One region of the Synechococcus sp. BMK-MC-1 genome, then DNA from elsewhere that is predicted to be linked to it. Evidence: predicted binding sites of a transcription regulator. Region 1 holds the regulator's gene; the other holds the start of a gene.
What was found. The regulator HrcA, encoded in region 1, represses chaperone genes, less so after heat shock. The targets are predictions, from matches to a motif close to TTAGCACTCNNNNNNNNNGAGTGCTAA.

Region 1 (5,096 bases):
TGATCCACGGCATCGCGTGATCGCCTGCTTACGCTGAGTCAACGCTCAAGGGTCGCGCGTGCGGTCCATTGCTTCGTGACTAGCACCTTGCCCTCGCAACCCTCTGCCTCCGATCTCGCCGTCAGTTCGCGTCCAGCGGCTGCTGGCCGTTTTGGTCGTTACGGCGGTCAGTACGTCCCAGAAACACTGATGCCGGCATTGGCCGAGCTGGAGCAAGCGGCTGCTCAGGCCTGGAAAGATCCTGCGTTCACCGCGGAACTCAATCGGCTGCTGAAGAGCTACGTCGGCCGGGCTACACCGCTTTACGAAGCGGAACGGCTCACGGAGCACTACCGCCGTGCCGACGGTGGTCCCCGCATCTGGCTGAAGCGGGAAGACTTGAATCACACCGGTGCCCACAAGATCAATAACGCTCTTGGGCAGGCCCTTCTGGCTCTGCGGATGGGAAAGAAGCGGGTGATCGCCGAAACCGGTGCTGGCCAGCATGGTGTGGCCACCGCCACGGTTTGTGCCCGCTTCGGCCTGGAGTGTGTGGTGTACATGGGCGCTGAAGACATGCGCCGACAGGCTTTGAACGTGTTCCGGATGCGCCTCCTCGGTGCCACCGTTCACCCGGTGACGGCAGGGACCGCAACCCTCAAAGACGCCACCAGTGAGGCGATCCGTGACTGGGTCACCAATGTGGAGACCACGCACTACATCCTTGGATCTGTGGCGGGTCCCCATCCTTATCCCATGCTGGTGCGTGATTTTCACGCGGTGATCGGTCAGGAAACCCGGCAGCAGTGCCGGGAGGCGTTTGGGCGTCTGCCCGACGTGTTGATGGCCTGCGTCGGTGGGGGATCGAATGCGATGGGTCTGTTCCACCCCTTTGTTGAGTGCACCGATGTGCGTCTGATTGGTGTGGAAGCCGCTGGTGACGGCGTCGCAACCGGACGTCATGCCGCCACCATCACCGAAGGACGGGTGGGCGTGCTGCACGGAGCGATGAGTCTCCTCCTGCAAGACCAGGACGGTCAGGTCCAGGAAGCGCATTCCATCAGTGCCGGTCTGGATTATCCAGGTGTCGGCCCTGAGCACAGCTACCTGCGTGAGATCGGGCGAGCTGAATATGGTGCTGTCACCGATGCCGAGGCGCTGGAAGCCCTGCAGCTGGTGAGTCGGCTGGAAGGGATTATTCCTGCTCTGGAAACGGCCCATGCCTTCGCCTGGCTGGAAACGCTTTGCCCCACACTCCCCGCAGGAACGGAAGTGGTTCTCAATTGTTCAGGTCGAGGCGACAAGGATGTCAACACCGTGGCAGAGCGTCTCGGAGATGCCCTCTGATTGACGGATGCATCTGCCTCTGGCGCTCATTCCGGTGTTGCTTCTGCTGGCCGGGATGCTGCTCAGCCGAGTGGATGTCTGCATGGTGTCCTCAGTGGTGGGATGCTTGCGAGGGGAGTGGCGCAAGGCCCAGATCGTGCTGGTCATCACCACAGCCATCGCTGTGGTTCTGCTGGTTTTCACTGCATTGGGCGAACTACAGCCCCCACAACTTCCTCTGTACTGGTGGGTTCCAGCAGGTGGACTGCTCTTTGGCTTTGCGTCAGCGCGCAATCAGGGTTGTTTTTTAGGGTCCAGTCTTCAACTCACGCGTGGCGACTGCAGGGCCTGGCTGACGGCCCTGGGTTGGATTTTGGGATTCTGCTTGAGTGGGTTTGTCCAGCCTGTGGAGGCTTTGCAGGCTTCGCCGCTGCGGATTGCCACGGTGACCGCGTTGCTGATTGTGCTGGCGCTCTGGTCTCTGCGGATGCCCCTGTCTCCTCCTCCGCAGCGTCTTCGACGCGGGCCGATCGCTCCTGATCAGATGACACGGTCCATTTGGGTTGCCAGCCCGCGGACAGTCGCGACCTCTGAACTGTTTGGCATTGTGTTGCTGTTGGGGATGGCTTTAGAGGCCTGGATCCGGGACCGCTTCCACTGGAGGCCTGCCTCATGGTGTGACCTGCCGCGCCTGGGCTGGGGGATCCTGATGGCGATGGGATCCGTGCTTGCGCTCGGGGGAAATGACAGCCAGTTGTTTCGCTATTTACCGGGCGGATCACCCCACGCCTGGTTGGCACTTCCAGCGATGATGCTGGGGATCTGGCTGTCGCTGATCAGCTCAAGAGATGGTTGAGGTGTTTCGCAACACATTGAACGGCAGCACGTGCCGTGGCGTAAGCCATGCGCATTGGGCCCACAAGAGCCACTTGCCCCACACCTCCTTGTCCATCCCGATAACTCGATTGGATCACAGAACAGTCGCTCAGAGCCGTATGGGGATGCTCTCCGCCGATCCAAACCCAGTCATCATGACCGGGACCGCTGGGGATGAAGGCGGCGGGGTTGCAATCCATCAGATCGAGGAGCGGGGCCACCTTGGTGCTGTCGCTGAACTCCGGTTGTGCCACCAGTCTGGACACGCCATGAACGTGAGCGCTCTGATCACTTGGGCTGATGAATCGACCTTCTTCGTTGTGAAGGGCTTCCCTCAGTGCCTGTCCACAGGTTTGCAGCTGCTGCGGTAACGACTCCCAGCTGATCTGTCCGGACTGATGCAGTTGATCATCAGTCCAGCGCTCAAGGGCCGCCACCTGATGGACACTGCCATGAGGCAAACGCAGATTGAGGTGATGGGTTTGGCTGGAATCAGCCACCAGCATCACCAAAAGCCTTTCATCCGTGGGGACCAGGCGAATCGCGTGCAGCCGTTGCTCTGACGGTTGCGGCAGGGTGATCAAGCTCATCAACCCTGTGAAATCGGTTAAGCGCCGTGTCAGCTGCTGCAGGAGATCATCGAGTGCAGCCCAGCGCAAGCTCAGTTGGGTGAGTTCCTGCTCAAGGTGGTGAACTGCGGCTCCAGGCTTGGGCAGCAAGCAGTCCACGTAGTGGCGGTACCCCCTTGGACTGGGAATTCGACCGGCGGATGGATGGGGCTGCACCAGCAGGCCTTTTTGCTCCAGAGCTCCCATCGCCGAACGCACCGTGGCTGAGCTCGCCTGAAGCCCGAAACGCTGAACGAGGGTTTTGCTGCCTACCGGTTCAATCGTGTCCACGTAGTGATGGACCGTGGCCTGCAGCACTTCCTGTTGGCGTCGGGGCAGGAGCTCCACAGCAGCTAATGAGATGCAGCGATCGTACGAATGATTCCTTGGATTCGAGCGTGACCGTCACGAAGCCGACGGTTGGTTCAGGCAGGGATGGCGCTCAGTAGCGCGGCACGGAGGAATCCACGGCCAGGCTCCAGGCATCAATGCCACCCTCGAGATTCCAAACCTCCTGCGCGGGATTGCGTTCCAGCAGCCAGCATCCGAAGTTCCAGCTGCGCACCCCTGCATGGCAAAGCACAACCACGGCTTGGGATGCGGGCAGCCGCTGGTCGATGGCATCCATCCATTGCGCCGCCTCACTTAACGGCAGATGCTCCACTGGGTAGGGAAAGGCAGCGATTGTCAGTTCTCTGTGTTCACGAACATCGACCAGGGTCAACGCAGGCTCCTTCTTCAGCCAGGCCGCCAGCTCCGCGGCGGTCAGGGGTTGAGGCGTGCGTTGGTTCATGGCATCAGTCTGGCTCTGGGCTGGCCATGCATCCTGGATGCATGAAGATGACCATGATGTCCTTCACCGCTTGTTCATGAAGGGGCGTTCGTTCCTGCTAGCTCTGGTCGCATCGGCCATGGTGCTCCTCACCCTGGCCCTCGGGGTGTGGTGGGCAATGGCCAGACAGAGCCCGCTACGGATTGTGGATCGCCCGTTGGAGCTCACCCGAGCGGCGCGATTCATGCCCCGCGATGCTGAGCTCACCTTCAATTGGCTGGTGGATCCGTCGCGCATCCCGGCCTATGCCCGAGCTGTTGCCCCGGTGCGTCAGCGAGAGGCCGTGAGTGAAAGCACCCGCCAGCTCCGTGATGGCGCGTTCGCTCTGGCAGGCCTGAATTTCAACGACGAACTGCGGGACTGGATCGGCCCGCAGGTGAGTTTGGCCGTGTTGGATGACAGCACCGCCAACGCCGGTGATCCGGGCGCTTTGGGGTGGGTTCTGGCTCTGTCCAGTCAGGACGACGACGGGGCGAGACGTTTCCTGCAGCGGTTCTGGCAGACCCGCAGCCTGGCCGGGACTGATTTGCAGATCACCCGCTATCGGGGCATGGGTGTGATTAGTGGTCGAGGTGCCTTGTTGGGGCGCGACCCCCAGCCGATCGCCACGGCACTGATCGATGATGACCTTCTGCTCCTGGCTTCAGGCCGTGGGGTACTGGAGCAGGCCCTCGATGTGTCGCAGTTGGAGAGTTTGCAGCTCCAAGGCGATGAAGGTCTTGCCAATGATTTGAGATCTCTCGGTTCTGGGGTGGCGTTTCTCACAGCCAGTCCAGCTGCCATGCAGCGTTGGCTTGGCGTCCCCGCCGTGATCGCCAACCGTGGTGACCTCACCGGTTTGGTCGCTGGCCTCGCAACCCAGGGCACGGATCTCGACCTGAAGGCGCTGGTTCGTTTTCGAGACGAGGTGATACCTGCGGCCGATGAACGTTCTGATGCTGAGGCTCTCCTTGCCGGTGCCGGGGGGGACGCTCACGCGCTTGCCCTGTTGTCGGCGCCCCAGGCATTGATCAATCCCGACAGCCAGAATCCTTTGGCGCAGTGGATTGCTCCAGCGTTGCGGCGAGCGCTGGAGTCCAGCACGGCAGAAGGGGCAGCGGCTGTGGCTGCTCTCGATTCCGGCCCGCTGCTCTTCCAAGAGGGTGAGGCGGGTTGGCTTCTGGGCAGCCGTGCGGATGCACCATCGCCGGATGCGGTGAGCCGCCAGCTCGAGCAAGGCGGCCTCGTGGGATCCACCCTGGATGCCGATGGCCAATCGCTTCAGGTTTGGACACGGCTGGTGCGTCAACGACGCCATGGTGAGGAGTCGCTGACGGCTGATCTTGCTGTGGCGTTAGAGCATGTTTCTGGCTTCAACTGGTGGGGGCAAACCCTGGAGGGACTGCGTCAACGTCGCAGTGGCAGCGATCCAAGCGCTCTGAAGCAGCATCTGCAGGAGTTGCGCAGCCTTGTCAAGGCACCGATCACGCAGCAGC
Region 2 (5,096 bases), 290 kb from region 1:
GTTGCGGATCTCCATGACCGAGGAGGGCAGTGGCGATCGGCTGTTCATGGACGCCTGGGGGTGTTCACAGGCCATACGTTGGCAGTCCTTTCAGCGCTGCGCCGCGGATTCCAGCCATTCAGTCACGGCCATGGTGCTGCTCAGGATGTGGTCAGCACCGGCCTCCATCAGCCGCTGTTCGTAAGCACGACGCTCCACAGGGTGAGCGTGAAGGTGCGGAGGGGCGACGGCCAGGCTGATCCAGGTTCGCTCTGGTTGCTCAGCCCTGGCACGGATGACGGTTTGAACGTCGGCCACGGTGTCCCCGAGATAGGCCACGGTGGTTGCTTCGCTGCTGGTGAGGAGGGATTCACTCATCTGCCGCAGTCCGGTGGGATCCGGTTTGTCGGGAGCATCGCCCATGGCGATCAAGGGCGGGGCGTTGAGCCCCAGGCGCTGCTCCAGTACGAAGCGGGCGGAGGGGGGTTCTGCGCCGCTGACGAAGCCCCAGGCCCATCCGAGGGAATGAAGGGTCTCAAACAGGGACGCATTCACCAGGAGTGGCTCATCGCCGATGAAACCAGTCCAGCTTTCCGGTGAGTCTTCTGGATCGCCCCCGAAATAAAACCCGCTGAACACCGCGATCAGAGCATTGCGTTCCGGCAGGGGCGATCCATGCCGTTTCAACAGCTCGAGGCTTGCATCCCAATCGTTGTTCCATCGCCCTTCTCCCTTGAGATCATCGATCTGCGACGGACTTGGTCGCCAGTTGCTGTAGTGCTCAACCGTTGCCTGCAAGGCACGGCGGTAGCTTCCGGCCACGTCCCGAATCACGCCGTCGATATCGAACAACAGGAGTTGGTGGGGATCGCTTGGCAAGCTCAGGTGATGAAGGGTTAAGGCGGCTGTTAGGTTAGTTGTTTGTCCTTAATCCTTGAGCGCTGACACCATGACGGTTTCCGAAGGCGCTGCCGTCGACCAGGAGGTCGCCACCGAGGCAGCAGCAGCTGATCAGGCACCGCAAACCACCGATGCCGATCAGCAGCAGGAGCCGAAGGAAGGTCGCCCTGTCATGCGCGGCGGTAGTGCTGCCTTGGCCTCTGCCACCATCGACGCCGACGGTGTTCCTTCCGGCTACACACCCAAAGCGGACGAAGGACGTTTTCTCCTGAAGATCCTTTGGCTCCCTGACAACGTGGCTCTGGCCGTGGATCAAATCGTCGGCGGTGGTCCAAGCCCTTTGACTGCCTACTTCTTCTGGCCTCGTGAAGATGCCTGGGAAACGCTCAAGAGTGAGTTGGAAGGAAAGTCCTGGATCACCGATAACGAGCGTGTTGAAGTGCTCAACAAAGCCACTGAAGTGATCAATTACTGGCAAGAGGAAGGCAAGGGCAAGAGCCTTGAGGATGCCAAGCTCAAGTTCCCCGACGTCACCTTCTGCGGTACCGCCTGAATCGCGCGCACACCAAGGGTCCATGGTTCGATCGCGACCTGCAGTCACTGCAGGTCGTTTTTTTTGTTCGATCGTTCAGACATGAAAAAGCCGGGGTAGAAAACCCCGGACTGGATGAAATCTCCGTTGATTTTGAACAATCAATCCTGATTCTTAGCCGCCTGCACGCGTGCGCGGGCACGATCGAGGGATTGTTGAGCTTTCACTTTGTCGGCTGATGCAGGCTGGCCTTCCATTTTGGAGACTTCGTTCCTTGCAGCCTGAAGATCCGATTCGGCACTGGAGGCGTCAATGGAACTGCCGAGCTCAGCAGAATTCACCAACACGGTGACATCGTCAGCATCCACTTCCGCAAAACCGCCCATCAGCGCGATGGACTTCCAGCCGCCATCGGCACGAACACGCAGGACACCCACATCCAGCGCTGCGAGCAAGGACACGTGGCCGGGGAGAATTCCAAGCTGACCAGTGGTGCTTGGAAGAATCACCTCGTCAGCTGAACCGTCGAACACACTCTGGTCGGGTGCCAGCACGCGGAGGGTGAGGGACATGGAAGGGGAGGACTTGGGGTCGGGGCGTTGGAGCTAAATCGTGATGGTGGGGACCGGCGTTGAACGGCGGTCCCCGGAAGCTTCACTTGGCTTCTGCCGCGATCTTCTCGGCCTTGGCCTTGACCTGGTCGATGTTGCCGACGAGGTAAAAGGCCTGTTCGGGGAGGTGGTCGAGCTCACCAGCGAGGATCTGGTTGAATCCGGCGATGGTTTCTTCCAGCTTCACGTACACACCAGGCATTCCGGTGAAGATCTCAGCCACGAAGAAGGGCTGGGAGAGGAATTTCTCGATCTTGCGGGCGCGATCCACGGTGCGACGGTCGTCTTCAGAGAGTTCATCAAGACCAAGAATGGCGATGATGTCTTGAAGCTCCTTGTAGCGCTGCAGTGTGGACTGCACGGCACGCGCTGTTTTGTAGTGCTCCTCACCCACAACGGCGGGCTGGAGCATGGTGCTGGTGGAGTCCAGGGGATCCACAGCGGGATAGATGCCCTTGGAGGCCAGGCCGCGGCTCAGCACGGTGGTGGCGTCGAGGTGAGCAAAGGTGGTCGCAGGAGCCGGGTCAGTGAGGTCGTCAGCGGGAACGTAAACGGCCTGAATGGAGGTGATGGACCCTTCCAGAGTGGACGTGATGCGCTCCTGAAGCTCACCCACGTCGGTGCCCAGGGTGGGCTGGTAACCCACGGCGGACGGCATGCGGCCCAGGAGAGCGGACACCTCAGAGCCGGCCTGCACGAAGCGGAAGATGTTGTCGACGAACAGGAGCACGTCCTGCTTGTTCACATCACGGAAGTGCTCAGCCATGGTGAGAGCGGAGAGACCCACGCGCATGCGGGCGCCGGGGGGCTCATTCATCTGGCCGTAGCAAAGGGCCACCTTCGACTTGGAGAGGTCTTCGGCATTGATCACGCCGGAATCCTTGAACTCCTCGTAGAGGTCGTTGCCTTCGCGGGTGCGCTCACCCACGCCACCGAACACGGACACGCCACCGTGCTCCTTGGCGATGTTGTTGATGAGTTCCTGAATCAGAACGGTTTTGCCCACACCGGCACCTCCGAAGAGGCCGACTTTTCCGCCTTGGCGATAGGGGGCGAGAAGGTCGATCACCTTGATACCGGTTTCGAAAACCTTGGGCTTGGTTTCCAGTTCGGTGAGTTTGGGGGCTGAACGGTGAATGGGTGCCGTTGCCGAAGCGTTCACAGGGCCCTGTTCGTCGACGGGCTCGCCGAGAACGTTGAAGATTCGGCCGAGGGTTGCTTCACCCACGGGAACGCTGATCGGAGCGCCTGTATCGAGCGCTTCCATGCCGCGGACGAGGCCGTCAGTGCCACTCATGGCCACGGCACGAACGCGATGGTCACCCAGCAGCTGCTGCACTTCTGCGGTGAGGGCTACCGGCTGTCCCGCCGTGTTAGTTCCCTCGATCCGGAGCGCATTGAGAATCTTGGGCAGCTTGCCGGCTGGAAATTCCACGTCCAGAACCGGGCCAATAACTTGGCGAACAACGCCCTTGGTACCGGCGGAGGCGGGAGCAGCAGCGGCCATAGGAAAGGAGGTGTGTGAGGGACGCGACGTGCGCACCCTTCTCGAGCGGCGCAACGATACCACCGCCTTGAGCGGGGCCAAAGGGTTCGGTCACCCGCACGCCGAATCCATGGTCGATGGGTGATGAGCGCACATAAGTTGGCAGTCGGTGACCTTGAGTGCCAGCTCGGGTCGCTGTCGCGCTTCGGCGCCCTGTCCCTGCTCCTGCAAGTCCCCATGGCAGCTGTTTCTCTCAGCGTCTCCACCGTCAAGCCCCTCGGCGATCGCGTGTTCGTCAAGGTTTCCGAATCCGAGGAAAAGACCGCTGGCGGCATCCTTCTTCCCGACACCGCCAAGGAAAAGCCCCAGGTGGGTGAGGTGGTTCAGGTCGGCCCCGGCAAAGCCAACGAAGACGGCTCCCGTCAGGCTCCTGAAGTCGGCGTAGGCGACAAGGTTCTCTACAGCAAGTACGCCGGAACCGATATCAAGCTCGGCAGTGACGAGTACGTGCTCCTGTCCGAGAAGGACATCCTGGCTGTCGTCAACTGAGACAGCACAGCTTCGGCTGACCATCTTCTAGTCCCTACGAACCATCGCCTCCCATGGCTAAGCGCATCATTTACAACGAGAACGCCCGCCGCGCTCTCGAGAAAGGCATCGACATCCTTGCGGAATCCGTTGCCGTCACCCTCGGCCCCAAGGGTCGCAACGTGGTGCTGGAAAAGAAGTTCGGCGCCCCGCAGATCATCAATGACGGTGTCACCATCGCCAAAGAGATCGAGCTCGAGGATCACATTGAGAACACGGGTGTTGCCCTGATTCGTCAGGCTGCTTCCAAAACCAACGATGCCGCCGGTGACGGCACCACAACCGCCACTGTTCTGGCCCACGCCATGGTGAAGGCGGGTCTGCGCAACGTGGCTGCTGGCGCCAATGCCATCACCCTCAAGAAGGGCATCGACAAGGCTTCGGATTTCCTTGTTGCTGAAATCAAGGACAAGGCCAACCCGATCAGCGACAGCAACGCCATCGCTCAGGTGGGAACCATCTCCGCCGGCAACGACGAGGAAGTGGGTCGGATGATCGCCGACGCCATGGACAAGGTCGGCAAGGAAGGCGTGATCTCCCTGGAAGAGGGCAAGTCGATGACCACCGAACTGGAGGTCACCGAAGGCATGCGTTTCGACAAGGGCTACATCTCCCCTTACTTCGCCACCGACACCGAGCGGATGGAAGCGGTGCTGGATGAGCCCTACATCCTGCTCACCGACAAGAAAATCGGCCTGGTGCAGGATCTCGTTCCTGTGCTGGAGCAGATTGCCCGCACCGGCAAGCCTCTGCTGATCATCGCTGAGGACATCGAGAAAGAAGCTCTGGCAACCCTGGTGGTGAACCGTCTGCGCGGTGTGCTGAACGTGGCGGCCGTGAAGGCCCCTGGCTTCGGCGATCGCCGCAAGGCCATGCTCGAAGACATGGCTGTGCTGACCAACGGTCAGCTGATCACTGAGGACGCCGGCCTCAAGCTCGAAAACGCCAAGATCGAAATGCTGGGCACCGCCCGCCGCGTGACGATCAACAAGGACACCAC

Region 2: the regulator HrcA is predicted to act here: its motif matches at 3,668-3,694, upstream of groES (co-chaperone GroES).

What each region holds. Positions count from the first base shown of each region.
Region 1 is NZ_CP047939.1:2,353,188-2,358,283, reverse strand. Features, by position in the region: gene SynBMKMC1_RS13280 (class I SAM-dependent methyltransferase) at 1-37, shown strand, start outside; gene trpB (tryptophan synthase subunit beta) at 76-1,326, shown strand; gene SynBMKMC1_RS13270 (YeeE/YedE thiosulfate transporter family protein) at 1,334-2,161, shown strand; gene hrcA (heat-inducible transcriptional repressor HrcA) at 2,142-3,137, opposite strand; gene SynBMKMC1_RS13260 (rhodanese-like domain-containing protein) at 3,232-3,582, opposite strand; gene SynBMKMC1_RS13255 (DUF3352 domain-containing protein) at 3,581-5,096, shown strand, end outside.
Region 2 is NZ_CP047939.1:2,059,979-2,065,074, reverse strand. Features, by position in the region: gene SynBMKMC1_RS11755 (calcium:proton antiporter) at 1-48, opposite strand, end outside; gene SynBMKMC1_RS11750 (TIGR01548 family HAD-type hydrolase) at 91-858, opposite strand; gene SynBMKMC1_RS11745 (30S ribosomal protein PSRP-3) at 929-1,432, shown strand; gene atpC (ATP synthase F1 subunit epsilon) at 1,573-1,983, opposite strand; gene atpD (F0F1 ATP synthase subunit beta) at 2,066-3,529, opposite strand; gene groES (co-chaperone GroES) at 3,746-4,057, shown strand; gene groL (chaperonin GroEL) at 4,111-5,096, shown strand, end outside.